2 regions of the Micromonospora sp. AKA38 genome follow, and region 2 is predicted to be linked to the other one. Evidence: predicted binding sites of a transcription regulator. Region 2 holds the regulator's gene; the other holds the start of a gene.
What was found. The regulator HrcA, encoded in region 2, represses chaperone genes, less so after heat shock. The targets are predictions, from matches to a motif close to GGTTNGCACNCTCNNNNNGAGNGTGCNAACC.
Positions count from the first base shown of each region.

Region 1: groES (co-chaperone GroES) is a predicted target of HrcA. The motif match lies at 4,624-4,654, and genes of this name have one in related genera.

Region 1 covers NZ_BNEI01000003.1:1,161,666-1,168,696, reverse strand. Annotated here, with positions in the region: gene TPA0908_RS13910 (sugar ABC transporter permease) at 1-835, opposite strand, end outside; gene TPA0908_RS13905 (ATP-binding cassette domain-containing protein) at 832-1,650, opposite strand; gene TPA0908_RS13900 (sugar ABC transporter substrate-binding protein) at 1,757-2,860, opposite strand; partial or broken gene TPA0908_RS13895 (Cys-tRNA(Pro) deacylase) at 3,048-3,197, opposite strand; gene TPA0908_RS13890 (THUMP-like domain-containing protein) at 3,306-4,532, opposite strand; gene groES (co-chaperone GroES) at 4,788-5,102, shown strand; gene groL (chaperonin GroEL) at 5,173-6,819, shown strand; gene TPA0908_RS13875 (molybdopterin-dependent oxidoreductase) at 6,968-7,031, shown strand, end outside.
Region 2 covers NZ_BNEI01000003.1:598,666-605,696, forward strand. Annotated here, with positions in the region: gene TPA0908_RS11215 (serine hydrolase domain-containing protein) at 1-398, opposite strand, end outside; gene TPA0908_RS11220 (histidine triad nucleotide-binding protein) at 402-746, opposite strand; partial or broken gene TPA0908_RS31860 (SDR family NAD(P)-dependent oxidoreductase) at 784-1,266, shown strand; gene TPA0908_RS31865 (SDR family oxidoreductase) at 1,340-1,546, shown strand; gene TPA0908_RS11235 (16S rRNA (uracil(1498)-N(3))-methyltransferase) at 1,567-2,301, opposite strand; gene dnaJ (molecular chaperone DnaJ) at 2,303-3,445, opposite strand; gene hrcA (heat-inducible transcriptional repressor HrcA) at 3,517-4,542, opposite strand; gene TPA0908_RS11250 (DUF4870 domain-containing protein) at 4,751-5,428, shown strand; gene hemW (radical SAM family heme chaperone HemW) at 5,471-6,694, opposite strand; gene TPA0908_RS11260 (enoyl-CoA hydratase-related protein) at 6,714-7,031, shown strand, end outside.

The sequences.
Region 1 (7,031 bases), 560 kb from region 2:
GGAGCACGAACGTCCAGACGACCAGCAGCAGCGCGATGATCGGCACCACGATCGGCACGCCCTTGAGCGAGACCACCAGCACGTTGCGGCTGCGCTCCAGGTTCAGCACGTAGACCGCGACGCCGAGCACCACGGCGAGCCCGCCGATCCGCGCGGCCACCACCGCGATCGGGTCGGTGAGCAGGCCCCGGGCGGACCGGTTGCGGTGCCGCAGGAGCTGCACGGCCGCGTACCCGGCGATGGCCAGCGCGGCCAGCGCCCAGCCCAGCACCGGGGAGATGTTGCGGTTGGCGATCGCCACCAGCACGTCGTCGCGGACCGCGATGTTCGCGCCCTCGTCCATCAGCGTCAGCACGACGCCCTGGAACGCCAGGAAGCCGGCAAGCGTCACCACGAAGGACGGGATGCCGACCTTCGCGACCAGCAGGCCGAGCACGACGCCGATGACCACGCCGGTGACGACGGCGGCCAGCACCGCCACGTACCAGGGGTAGCCGAGCACGGTGACGGTGTTGGCCAGGATCGCCGCGCAGACGCCGCTGGCGAACCCGGCGGAGAGGTCGATCTCGCCGAGCAGCAGCACGAAGACCAGACCCATCGCGATAAGCGTGACCGCGGCGCCCTGGGTGAACAGGTTGGCGAGGTTGCCGGCCGTGAAGAACGACGGGCGGGCGATCGAGAAGCCCACCGCGAGCACGACCAGCATGACCACGGCGGGCAGCGCGCCGATGTCGCCGCCGCGTACCCGGCGCCAGTAGTTGTTCACGTGGCTGCCCACGGTCGGCGCCGGGGCGACGCCCGCCGGGCCTTCCTTCTTCACGACGGTGGCGGTCATCGGACGGCTCCTGGGGTGGTGTCGGCGGGCGCGGCGCCGGTGCCGTTGCTGCCCGGTTCGCCGGCGAGGCCGAGGCCGCCGGAGCGGCCGGCGGTGATCAGCTCGACCACCTGCGAGTGGGTGATGTCGGTGGTCTTCACCTGGGCGACCATCTGGCCGAGGTAGAGCGCCGCGATCCGGTCGGAGACGGCGAAGACGTCGTTCATGTTGTGCGAGATGAGCACCACGGCCAGGCCGTTGTCGGCCAGCCGGCGGACCAGCTCCAGCACCTGGGCGGTCTGCGCGACGCCGAGCGCGGCGGTCGGCTCGTCCAGGATGACCAGCCGGCTGTTCCAGAGCACCGCCTTGGCGATGGCCACCGTCTGCCGCTGGCCGCCGGAGAGGCTGGACACGTGCTGACGCAGCGACTTCACGGTGCGGACGCTGAGGCCGGCGAGCGTCTCGGCGGCCATCTGCTCCATGGTCGGCTCGTCGAGCACGATGCCGCTGCGCTTCTCCCGGCCGAGGAACATGTTCTGCACGATGTCGAGGTTGTCGCAGAGCGCCAGGTCCTGGTAGACGACCTCGATCCCGAGCGCGGCGGCGTCCCGGGGGCTGCTGATGCTCACCGGTCGGCCGTCGAAGAGGAACTCGCCGGCGTCGGTGGGGTAGATGCCGCTGATGCACTTGACCAGGGTCGACTTGCCGGCGCCGTTGTCGCCGACCAGCGCGGTCACCTCGCCGGGGTGTGCGGCGAAGGCGACGTCACGCAGCACCTGGACGGGACCGAAGCTCTTGTCGATCCCGCGTAGCTCCAGCAGGGGGGTTGCGGACACGGGGGTCTCCTTTGGGCGGAGGGAGGTCTCGGATCCCGTCCGGCGTGGGCGCCGCCCGGCGCGGGAGTCGTCCCGTGCCGGGCGGCGCCGCCTGAGGCGGGGTGGGTCAGCTCACGCCGGCGTCGGTGCAGAGCTTGGTGAACGCACCGGTGCAGAGCTCGTCCTTGGTGATGTAGCCGTCGGCCACGACGTCCTTGACGCTGTCCTTGTAGATGGCCTTCGGCTCCAGCAGCACGGCCGGCACGTCCCGGTTGCCCTCCGGGTCCTTGACGGTCTGGCCGGTGTCCTTCCGCTCGCCCTTGGCGAGTGCGATGGCCAGCTCGGAGGCGGCGTCCGCCTCCTTCTTGACGGCCTTGTAGACGGTCATGCACTGGTCACCGGCGAGGATGTTCTGCAGACCCTCCTTGGTGGCGTCCTGACCGGTCACCGGGACCTTGCCGTTGAGCTTGTTCTTCTTCAGCACCGAGATGGCCGCGTTGCCGAGACCGTCGTTGGCGGCGAGCACACCGTCGATCTTGCCGTTGGCCTTGGTGAGCTGCTGCTCGAAGATGGTGGCGGCCTGCGCGTTGTCCCACGCCGGCACCGAGTCGTCGGCGACCTTGGTGTACTCCTTCGAGTCGAACTTCGGCTTGAGCACCGAGTCGTACCCGTTCTTGAACAGGGTGGCGTTGTTGTCGGTCGGCGAGCCGTTGAGGTACGCGATCGACGGGTTCTTGGCGCCCTTGTCGGTCAGGCACTTGCTCAGGCCCTCGCCCTGGAGCTTGCCGACGGCCTCGTTGTCGAAGCTGACGTAGTACTGGGCGGAGCCGCCCAGGGTCAGCCGGTCGTAGTCGATCGTGGCGACGCCCTGCGACTTGGCCTTGTCGAGCACGGCCTTGCCGGTGCCGGAGTCCAGGTTGACGATCATCAGCACGTTCACGCCGTTGGTGATCATCTGGTCGGCGATGGTCTGGAACGCGGTCTTGTCGTTCTGCGCGTTCTGGATGTCGGACTCGACGCCGGCCGCGTCGAACGCCGCCTTGAGGAACTTGCGGTCCGCGCCCTCCCAGCGGGCGGAGGACTTGCTGTCCGGCAGGATCACGCCGATCTTCGGCTTCTTGTCGTTCGAACCGCCGGCCTTGTCGGAGGAATCGCCGCTGTCTCCACAGGCGGCCATGCTGCCGGTCGCGAGGAGACCGACGGCCGCGAAGGTGAGGAAGCCCTTGCGCATGTGCACGGGTCCTTTCGGGGGGTGGGGGAGTTGTTGACGGTGTTTTGTTGTGTCCGGCAACGTATTCCGCGCTTCCCGCGCTCCGCAAGAGTGCCGAGGTCAGAAGTTTGTTGGCGGCGGTAACAATTCAGCAACGCGGTTGTCACCCGGCGGACACCGGCTGCGGAAACGCTCCCAGTGTCCTGGTTCAGCCGGCCGCGATCGGGGCGGTCACGGCCCCGGTCAGCGCCACCAGATCGCCCGGTGCGAGTTGCACCTGGAGACCGCGGCGACCGGCCGAGACGTACACCGTCGGGTGTGCCAGCGCGGACGCGTCGACCACGGTCGGCAGCGCCCGGTGTGCGATCTTCCGCCTGGTCGGCAGCACGATCGCCGGAGTGCCCTGTCCCGCCATGACGGTCAAGCTAACCCGACCGCCGCCGGTCGGCGAGCCGGAACGGGCCGCTCAGCCGGAGGCCGGGCGGCCGATCAGCACGGTGGGTGCGCCGGCCACCCGGGTCAGTACCAGGCTGGCCGCCTCGTCGCCGGCCAGGCGCAGGTCACGGCGCAGCTTCTCCGGCTCCAGCGCCGAGCCCCGCTTCAGGATCTCCACCCGGCCGACCCGGCGCTCCCGCAGCAGGGCGCGCAGCCGCTTCAGCGAGAACGGCAGCACGTCGGTGATCTCCAGGCAGCGGGCGAACGGGGTGGGGTGTGCCGTGTCCGCGTACAGGTAGGCGATCGACGGGTCGGCGAGCGTGGCGCCCAGGTCGGCGGCCAGCTCCGCGACCAGGTGCGCGCGTACCACCGCCGGGTCGGGGTCGTACAGGAACCGCCGCACCGCGCCCACCTCCGCCTCGTCGGCGCCGGTGCCGGTGAGGTGGTGAGAGGGGGCCCCGTCTCTACCGGAGGCGTGAGGAGGGGGCCCGTCCTTCTCCTGGAGCAGGGTGGCGCGGCGGGGGACGCCGGCGAGCGGGCCGCACCAGAGGGCGGCCTCCACCAGGTCGCCGTCGACGCTCACCCACTCCGCCTCGGCGCCGGCCGGGATCAGCGCGTGGTCCAGGCCGGGCGCCACCTTGACCACGGTGCGCGGCACGCGCGCGGCCAGCCCGGTGACGAAGTCCCACGGCGGCGAGTAGGCGTTCGGGTCGAAGATGCGCCGCCCGGTGCCGGCCCGCCGCCGCGCCGGGTCGCAGAACGCCCCGTCGACCCGGGTCACGTCGAACGCGGTGGCGTCGCCGCACTCCACCGTGACCAGTCCGGCCAGCCCGGCGGCCTCGGCGTTCGCGGCGGCCATCGCGGCGGTGACCGGGTCGGCCTCCACCGCGTACACCCGGATGCCGGCGCGGGCCGCGGCGAGCGCGTCGGCGCCCAGCCCGCACCCGAGGTCGGCAAGCGTGGTCACGCCCGCGGCGCGCAGCCGGGCGGCCCGCCGGTCGGCGACCGCCCGGCGGGTGGCCTGCTCCAGCCCGGGGCGGGTGAGGAACATCCGGGCCGCCGCCGGGCCGAACTTGCCGACCGCCCGGCGGCGCAGCTCCGCCTGGGTCAGCGCCGCCGCCGCGAGCCCGCCCGGGATCCCGGCCGAGCGCAGCGCGGCGGCCGCCGCCAGCGGGTCGCCGCCGGCCACCCGCTCCGCCGCGGCGAGGGCGTCCGACCCCTCGGGGGTACGCAGCGCGATGAGCTGGTCGAGATCCATCCGCCCATTCTCCCGACCCGCTCCGGAGGCGACACGACGGGCGACGCGCTGGCACTCTCCTTGACGGAGTGCTAGCCGAGGAATAACCTGCGATTAGCACTCTCACCCTGAGGGTGCCAACGCCCGGGCCTGGTGCCCGAGCGTTGAACGCCAGGCGGACCGGCACCCGCGACGACGGCCCCGCCCGGTGGCATGTGGCAGATTGACGCCGGTCGGCGTGTCGACCGGCAACGACACCAAGTACCCCAGGAGGGTATGCCCGTGACTACCGCGACCAAGGTTGCGATCAAGCCGCTCGAGGACCGCATCGTGGTGCAGGCGAACGAGGCCGAGACCACCACCGCCTCGGGCATCGTGATCCCCGACACCGCCAAGGAGAAGCCGCAGGAGGGCACCGTCCTCGCTGTCGGCCCGGGCCGGATCGACGACAAGGGCAACCGCGTGCCGGTCGACGTGAAGGTCGGCGACACCGTCCTCTACTCGAAGTACGGCGGCACCGAGGTCAAGTACGCCGGCGAGGAGTACCTGGTGCTCTCCGCCCGCGACGTCCTCGCGGTCATCGAGAAGTAAGCAACCGATCAGTGTCGTTGCCCCGGTCCGGCTCGCCGGGCCGGGGCAACGTCGCTTCGAAGGGATACTGATGGCAAAGATCCTGAGCTTCTCGGATGACGCCCGGCACCTGCTCGAGCACGGTGTCAACGCCCTCGCGAACGCGGTCAAGGTCACCCTCGGCCCACGCGGGCGCAACGTCGTCCTGGACAAGAAGTTCGGTGCGCCCACGATCACCAACGACGGCGTGACCATCGCCAAGGAGATCGAGCTCACCAACCCGTACGAGAACCTCGGTGCGCAGCTGGTCAAGGAGGTGGCGACCAAGACCAACGACGTCGCCGGCGACGGGACCACCACCGCCACCGTGCTGGCCCAGGCCATGGTCCGGGAGGGCCTGCGCAACGTGGCCGCCGGCACCAACCCGACCGGCCTGAAGCGGGGCATCGACGCGGCGGCCGCCAAGGTCTCCGAGGCGCTGCTCGGCAAGGCCGTCGAGGTCGCCAGCAAGGAGTCGATCGCGCACGTCGCGACCATCTCCGCGCAGGACGCCACGATCGGCGAGCTGATCGCCGAGGCGATGGAGCGGGTCGGCCGCGACGGTGTGATCACCGTCGAGGAGGGCTCCGCGCTCACCACCGAGCTGGAGGTGACCGAGGGTCTCCAGTTCGACAAGGGCTTCATCTCGCCGAACTTCGTCACCGACGTGGAGGGGCAGGAGGCGGTCCTGGAGGACCCGTACATCCTGATCACCACGCAGAAGATCTCGGCCATCGAGGAGCTGCTGCCGCTGCTGGAGAAGGTCCTCCAGAACAGCAAGCCGCTGCTCATCATCGCCGAGGACGTCGAGGGTCAGGCGCTGTCCACCCTGGTGGTCAACGCCATCCGCAAGACCGTCAAGGTCTGCGCGGTGAAGGCCCCCGGGTTCGGCGACCGTCGCAAGGCGATGCTGCAGGACATGGCGATCCTGACCGGCGCCGAGCTGGTCGCCCCGGAGCTGGGCTACAAGCTCGACCAGGTCGGCCTGGAGGTGCTCGGCACCGCCCGCCGCGTCGTGGTCGACAAGGAGAACACCACCGTCGTCGACGGCGGCGGCCAGTCCGCCGAGGTCGCCGACCGGGTCGCCCAGATCCGTAAGGAGATCGAGGCCTCGGACTCCGAGTGGGACCGGGAGAAGCTGGCCGAGCGGCTGGCGAAGCTCTCCGGCGGCATCGCGGTGATCAAGGTCGGCGCGGCCACCGAGGTCGAGATGAAGGAGCGCAAGCACCGCATCGAGGACGCCATCGCCGCGACCAAGGCCGCGGTCGAGGAGGGTACGGTCCCGGGCGGCGGCGCCGCGCTGGCCCAGATCCTGCCGGTGCTCGACGACGACCTGGGCTTCACCGGTGAGGAGAAGGTCGGTGTCTCGATCGTGCGCAAGGCGCTCGTCGAGCCGCTGCGCTGGATCGCCCAGAACGCCGGCCACGACGGTTACGTGGTGGTGCAGAAGGTCATCGGCCAGGAGTGGGGCCACGGCCTCGACGCCGCCACCGGCGAGTACGTCGACCTGGCCAAGTCCGGCATCCTCGACCCGGTGAAGGTGACCCGGAACGCGGTCACCAACGCCGCGTCGATCGCCGGCCTGCTGCTCACCACCGAGGGTCTGGTCGTGGAGAAGCCGGCCGAGGCGGAGTCGGCCGCCGGCGGTGGCCACGGCCACGGCCACGGTCACGGCCACCAGCACGGCCCGGGCTTCTGACCCGAGGAGTACGCCCGACGTCAGGGCACACCGCCGAGCCGGCGGTGTGCCCTGACGCCTGTTCGGGCCGCTGACAGCGCGGCCGTATCGCTTACGGAACGCTGACGGAATTGGCGGCCGGCCCGACCGGTCGACCAGACTGGGTCGGGTGAGCACGATCTCCCGCCGCCACGCGGCAGTGTCCGGTGTCGTCGCCGCCGTGGTGGCGCTCG
Region 2 (7,031 bases):
GCCAGGTCGGCCAGCAGCTCGTCGACGGCCGGGGCACGCAGCGTGTCCCACACGTCGCCGTACGGCTCGCGTTGCAGGCCGGCGGTGTGCGACAGCAGCCGACGGACGGTCAGCTCGCCGTACGCGGGCAGGTCCAGGTGCCGCCCGATCGGGTCGTCCAGGTCGAGCAGCCCGTCGTCGCGGCACTGCATGACCAGCACCGCGGTGAACGTCTTGGTGACCGAGCCGATCCGGAAGACGCTCTCCGGATCGAGCGCGGTGTCGTTGCCGGTGCCGCCCACCGCGCAGGCCCAGAGCGGCCGGTCGGCCCGGTGCAGCGCCGCCGACAGCGCCGGGACCCGCCCGTTCGCCTGGGCCCGCCGGGCCATCCGGTCGAGCCGGTCGGAGATCGAGGTCATGCCTCAGCGGCAGAGCATCGGGCCGAGTGGCGCGCCACCCAGCAGGTGGGCGTGCACGTGGAAGACCTCCTGGCCGCCGTACGGGCCGGTGTTGAACATGAGGCGGAACCCGTCCACGGTCAGGCCCTCCTCCTCGGCCACCAGGGCGGCGGTGTGGAGCACCTCACCGGCCAACGTGGGGTCGCCCTGGGCGAGGGTGGCCACGTCCGCGTAGTGCTCCTTCGGGATCACCAGCACGTGGGTGGGGGCCTTCGGGTCGATGTCCCGGAAGGCGAGGGTGGTGGCGGTCTCGCGGACGATGGTGGCGGGGATCTCCCCGGCGACGATCCGGCAGAACAGACAGTCCATCGCAGCAGTGTAGGGAACGTCCGGCAGGATGGCCGACATGGCGGGACGGGCGGTACTGGTGACGGGGGCCTCGCGGGGCATCGGGCGGGCGGTGGCGCGGGCGTTCGCGGCTGGCGGCGACCGGGTGGCGGTCCACCACCGGGACTCGGCCGGGCTGGCCGAGGCGTTGCGCGCCGAACTGCCCGGCGACGGCCACGTGGTGGTCCGCGCCGACCTGGCGGACCCGGACGCCGTACGGGCCATGGTGGACGAGGCGGCCCGGCTGCTCGGCGGTCTTGACGTGCTGGTCAACAACGCCGGTGTGTTCGGGCCGGCCGACCCGCCGCACCCGGTCTTCGAGAGCAGTTACGAGCAGTGGCGGGCGCGCTGGCGCGAGGTGCTGGACACCAACCTGGTCGGCGCCGCCAACGCCGCCTGGTGCGCCGCCCAGCACATGCGGGAGCGGGGCGGTCGGATCGTGAACGTCTCCTCCCGGGGCGCGTTCCGGGGCGAACCGGCCAATCCGGCGTACGGGGCCAGCAAGGCGGGGATGAACGCGATGGCACAGTCGCTCGCGGTGGCGCTGGCGCCGTACGGCATCGGGGGTGGCCTGCGTGGCCCCGGGCTTCGTCGAGACGGACATGACCAACGAGCACCTGAAGAGCGAGCGCGGCGAGGCGGTCCGGGCGCAGTCGCCGTTCCACCGGGTGGCCCGCCCCGAGGAGATCGCCGCCGCGGTCCACTGGCTGGCCAGCCCCGACGCGGAATGGGCCGCCGGCACCATCGTCGACCTGAACGGCGCCTCCTACCTCCGCACCTGACCGCCCGGAGGGGTTGGGGGTTACCAGCGGGGGAGGCGGGTGGAGAGGACGGCGAGGGCGGCTACGCCGGCGGTGGAGGTGCGCAGGACCGAGGGGCCCAGGCGGACCGGGCGGGCACCGGCCTCGCGGAACGCGGCCAGCTCCGGCTCGGCGATGCCGCCCTCGGGGCCGACCACCAGGACGATCTCGCCGGTCGACGGCAGCGCGACGGTGGTCAGCCGCTCGTCGGCCTCCTCGTGCAGCACGAAGGCGGCGTCGGCGCCGGCGATCCGGCGGGCCACCGTGACGGTGGACTCGTCCGGGGCGCCGGCCACCACCGGCAGCCACGGGCGGCGGGCCTGCTTGGCGGCCTCCCGGGCGGTGGCCACCCACTTCTCCCGGGCCCGGACGCCCCGGTCGCCGCGCCACTGGGCGACCGAACGGGACGCCGCCCAGGGCACGATCTCGTCCACCCCGACCTCGGTCATCGCCTGCACGGCCAGCTCACCCCGCTCGCCCTTGGCGATCCCCTGCACCACCACCAGCCGGGGGACGCACGCGTCGGCGTACCCCCGGGAGGTGACGCGCAGGTCGAGCGTGCCCCGGCCGACGGCGGTGACGACGGCGGCGGCGGTGCCACCCCGGCCGTCGGCGAGCAGCAGTTCCTCGCCGACGCGCAGCCGCTGCACGGTGGCCGCGTGGTGGCCCTCCGGGCCGTCCAGCGTCACCGTGTCACCGGCGGGCAGCGCCTCGACCAGGAACAGCGGCGCCGACACCTCAGGCGTGCCCGTTGAACGCGTCGCGCATCCGGGAGAAGAAGCCGCCCTGCTTGGTCAGCTCGGCGACCTCCTCGCCGCGGGTCTTGGCGAAGTCGCGCAGCATCCGCTCCTGGTCGGCGTCGAGCTTGGTCGGGGTCCGCACGTCCAGGTGGACGTAGAGGTCACCCCGGCCGGTGCCGCGCAGGTGCGGCACGCCGCGGGCGCGCAACCGCATCGTGCTGCCGGGCTGGGTGCCGGCCTTGACGTCGACGATCTCCTCGCTGTCCAGCGTCTTGATGGTCAGCCGGGTGCCGAGCGCGGCGGCGGTCATCGGCACCGTGACCCGGCAGTGCAGGTCGTCGCCCTTGCGCGAGTAGACGTCGTGGGTCCGCTCGTGGATCTCGACGTAGAGGTCGCCGGCGGTGCCGCCACCCGGGCCGACCTCGCCCTGCTGGGCCAGCCGGATCCGCATGCCGTCCTCGACGCCGGCCGGGATCTTGACGGTCAGCGAGCGGCGGGTCCGTACCCGCCCGTCACCGGCGCAGGTCGGGCAGGGGTGCGGGATCGTGGTGCCGTAGCCCTGGCAGACGGTGCACGGCCGGGCGGAGACCACCTGGCCGAGGAACGTCCGCTGCACCGACTGCACCTCACCGCGGCCCCCGCACGCCTCACAGGTGGCCAGGTGGGTGCCGGCGGCGGTGCCGGCGCCGGAGCAGGTGGTGCAGAGCACCGCGGTGTCGACAGTGATCGGCGCCTCGACGCCGAACGCGGTCTCGTTGAGGTCCAGTTCCAGCCGCAGGATCGCGTCGGCGCCCGGCCGGGTACGCGGCCGGGGACCCCGGCTGCCGCCCGCCGCGCCGCCGAAGAACGCGTCCATGATGTCCTGGAAGCCGACGAACGGGCCGGCGCCGCCCGGGCCACCCGCGCCCGCGCCCCCGCCGCCCGGGGCGAGCGGGTCGCCACCCAGGTCGACGATCTGCCGTTTCCGGTCGTCCGAGAGGACCTCGTACGCGGCGTTGATGTCCTTGAACTTCTCCTGTGCCTCCGGGTCCGGATTGACGTCCGGGTGGTACTGCCGCGCCAACTTCCGGTAGGCACGCTTGATGTCGTCGTCGGAGGCGTCCCGGCTCACGCCGAGAATTCCGTAGTAGTCCCTGGCCACTGCGTTCGGTGTCCTCATGTTCGTCTCGCGTCGCCGGTCGCCGGCCGTTCCCGGCCGTCGGCCCTGACTGGTCAGTTCTGGGCCAGCAGTTCGCCCACGTAGCGTGCCACGGCCCTCACCATGGCGATATTGCCGGGGTAGTCCATCCGGGTGGGCCCGAGCACGCCGAGCCCACCGACGATCGTGGCACCCGGGCCGTAACCGGTGCTGACCACCGAGGCGGCCCGCAGATTGTCGATCTCGTTCTCGTCGCCGATGAGCACCCGGGTGGTGTTGCTCGGCTCGGTCTCGCCGATCAGCTTGAGCAGCACGACCTCCTCTTCGAGCGCCTCGAGGATGGGGCGCAGCGAGCCCTGGAAGTCGAGCAGGCCGCCCCGGGTGAGGTTGGCGGTGCCGGCCAGCGCGATCCGCTCCTCGTGCCGCTCGACGAGCGTCTCCAGCAGCACGGTGGAGAGCGTGGTCATGGCCGGGCGCAGGTGCGGCGCGGACTCCTCGACCAGCGCCTGCACCAGCGGGGGCGTCTCGGCGAGCTGGCTGCCGACCAGTTTCTCGTTGACCAGCCGGCGCAGGTCCGTCACGTGTTCGGCGGGGACCGGGGCGGGCAGCTCGACCAGCCGCTGCTCGACCCGCCCGGTGTCGGCGATCATGACGACCATCAGCCGGGTGGTGGAGATCGGCACCAGTTCCAGGTGGCGCACCTTGGAGCGGGCCAGGCTCGGGTACTGCACCACGGCCACCTGCCGGGTGAGCTGGGCCAGCAGCCGGACCGTGCGGTGCACCACGTCGTCGAGGTCGACGGCGCCGACCAGGAAGCGCTCGATCGCCCGGCGCTCGGCCGGGCTGAGCGGCTTGACCCGGGAGAGCCGGTCCACGAAGAGGCGGTACCCGCGGTCGGTGGGCACCCGGCCGGCGCTGGTGTGCGGCTGCCGGATGTAGCCCTCCTCCTCCAGCACCGCCATGTCGTTGCGCACGGTGGCCGGTGAGACGCCGAGCTGGTGGCGCTCGACCAGGGCCTTGCTGCCCACCGGCTCCTGCGTGGCGACGTAGTCCTCGACGATGGCGCGCAGCACGGCGAGCTTGCGGTCGTCGAGACCCATCTCCCCACCTCCTGACGCACCTCGGCCGGGTGACGCGCGGCATCCGGCGGGCAACTGGCACTCGACTGTAGCGAGTGCCAGTCTACGTCGGCACCCCCGCCGGCGCGATGATCAGCGCCGCACCCCGGGTGCGGTCCGCCGGGGTCGGGCGGCGCGTCGGGCCGAACAGCCCTGGTGCCGCTTGCCCCCGGGACCTACCGTGACGTCCATGACTGAACCTCCTCGCCCTCCCGGAGCGGGGGACCCCGGCCCCCAGCCCGACCCGTTCCCGCCGTCGGCGCCGTACGGCTCCTCGCCGGCCGACGAGCCCCCCACCGCACCACTGTCCGGGGCGCCGGGCGGGGGCGGCTATCCCCCGCCCGGCGGTTATCCGCCCCCGGGCGGCCAGCCTCCGCCGGGCGGCTACCCCCCGCCGGGCGGCTATCCCCCGGCCGGTGGTGACACGCCGGGCTACGGCGCGCCCGGCGGTGGCGCCCCGGGCTACGGCGCGCCGGGCGGCGGCTACCCCGCCGGCGGCTCCTACGGCCCGCCGGCCGGCTACGCCAACAACGACGACAAGACCTGGGCCCTGGTGGCGCACTTCGGCGGCGCGGCCGGGATGCTGATCGGCGGCGGCGTGCTGGGCTGGGTCGCGCCGCTGGTGGCGCTGCTGGCCCGGGGCAACCAGTCCCCGACCGTCCGGGCGCACGCGGTCGCCGCGCTGAACTTCCAGCTCATCTGGTCGATCATCGCGCTGGTCGGCTGGATCCTCACCTGCATCCTGATCGGCCTGGTGGTCGGCTTCGGCGCCATGATCGTCGGCATCATCTTCGGCATCCTGGCCGGCGTGAAGGCCAACGAGGGGCAGCTCTACCGCTACCCGATGTCGGCCAGCCTGATCAAGTGACAGCCGCCGGCCGGTCCCGCACGGCGGGGCCGGCCGGACCGGTCAGGGCAGCAGGTCGCGGACCACGCCGTCGGCCAGCAGTCGACCGCGCAGCGTGAGCACGGCGCGACCGTCCGCGTACGCGTCGGCGTCCAGCAGCCCGCCGGCCCGGGCCCGCTCGGCACCCACCCGGCCGGCTTCGTCCAGCACGACAAGCGGCAGCCCGGAGTCGAGCCGCAGCCGCAGCATCACGTCCTCCATGTGCTGCTCGTCGGCGGTGAGCCGTTCCCGGGCCAGCGCCGGCGAGGCGCCGCCGGCGAGCCGCTCCGCGTACCCGGCCGGGTGCTTGACGTTCCACCAGCGCACGCCGCCGACGTGGCTGTGCGCCCCCGGGCCCAGGCCCCACCAGTCGGCGCCGGTCCAGTAGAGCAGGTTGTGCCGGCACCGGGCCGCCTCGGAACGGGCCCAGTTGGAGACCTCGTACCAGGAGAAACCGGCCGCGTGCAGCGCCGCCTCCGCGGCCAGGTAGCGGTCCGCCGCCACGTCGTCGGAGGGGTACGGCAGCTCGCCCCGGCGCATCCGCGCGGCCAGCCGGGTGCCGTCCTCCACGATCAGGGCGTACGCGCTGACGTGGTCCACGCCGGCGTCGACCACCTGGGCCAGCGAGGCGGCGAAGTCGTCCGCGGTCTCCCCCGGCGTGCCGTAGATCAGGTCCAGGTTGACGTGGTCGAACCCGGCGTCGCGGGCCTCGGCGGCGGCGGCGGTGGCCCGGCCCGCGCTGTGCCGCCGGTCGAGCACGGCGAGCACGCCCGGGGCGGCGGACTGCATGCCCAGCGAGATCCGGGTGTAGCCGGCCGCCCGCAGCGTCTTCAGCGACTCCGGGGTGACCGACTCGGGGTTGGCCTCGGTGGTCACCTCGGCGTCGGCGGCCAGCCCCCAGGTGCGGTCGATGGCGTCCAGGATCCGGGCCAGGTCGTCGGCGGGCAGCAGGGTGGGTGTGCCGCCGCCGACGAAGACGGTGTCCACCCGGGGCGGCGGGGAGTCGCCGAGCACCCGGCCGGCGAGCGCCAGCTCGGCCAGCACGCTGTCGGCGTACGTCTCCCGGCTCACCCCGCCGCCCAGCTCCGCGGCGGTGTACGTGTTGAAGTCGCAGTAACCGCACCGGCTGGCGCAGAACGGGACGTGCACGTACACGCCGAAGCCGCGGGCGCCGACGGCGCGGCGGGCGGTGGCGGGCAGCGACCCGTCGCGCGGGACGGGTTCGCCTTCTGGAAGGACGCCGGGCATGGCCACTAGTGTGCCCGGCATGACCTCTCCGGACGCTCTCGTGCGGGTCGCCACGGCCCGTGGGGTGACGACCCTCACCCTGGACAGCCCGCACAACCGCAACGCGCTCTCCACGCCGCTGATGACCGAGCTGCTGGCCGGGCTGGCCGCGGCGGTCGCCGACGACACGGTCCGGGCGATCGTGCTGGACCACACCGGCCCGGTCTTCTGCTCCGGCGCCGACCTGAAGGAGACCGCCGCCGCGTACGTCAGCGGGACCGTGCCGGCCGGCATGCTCGGCGACGTGCTGGTCGCCGTCCGGGAGTGCCCGAAGCCGGTGCTGGCGAAGGTGGCCGGG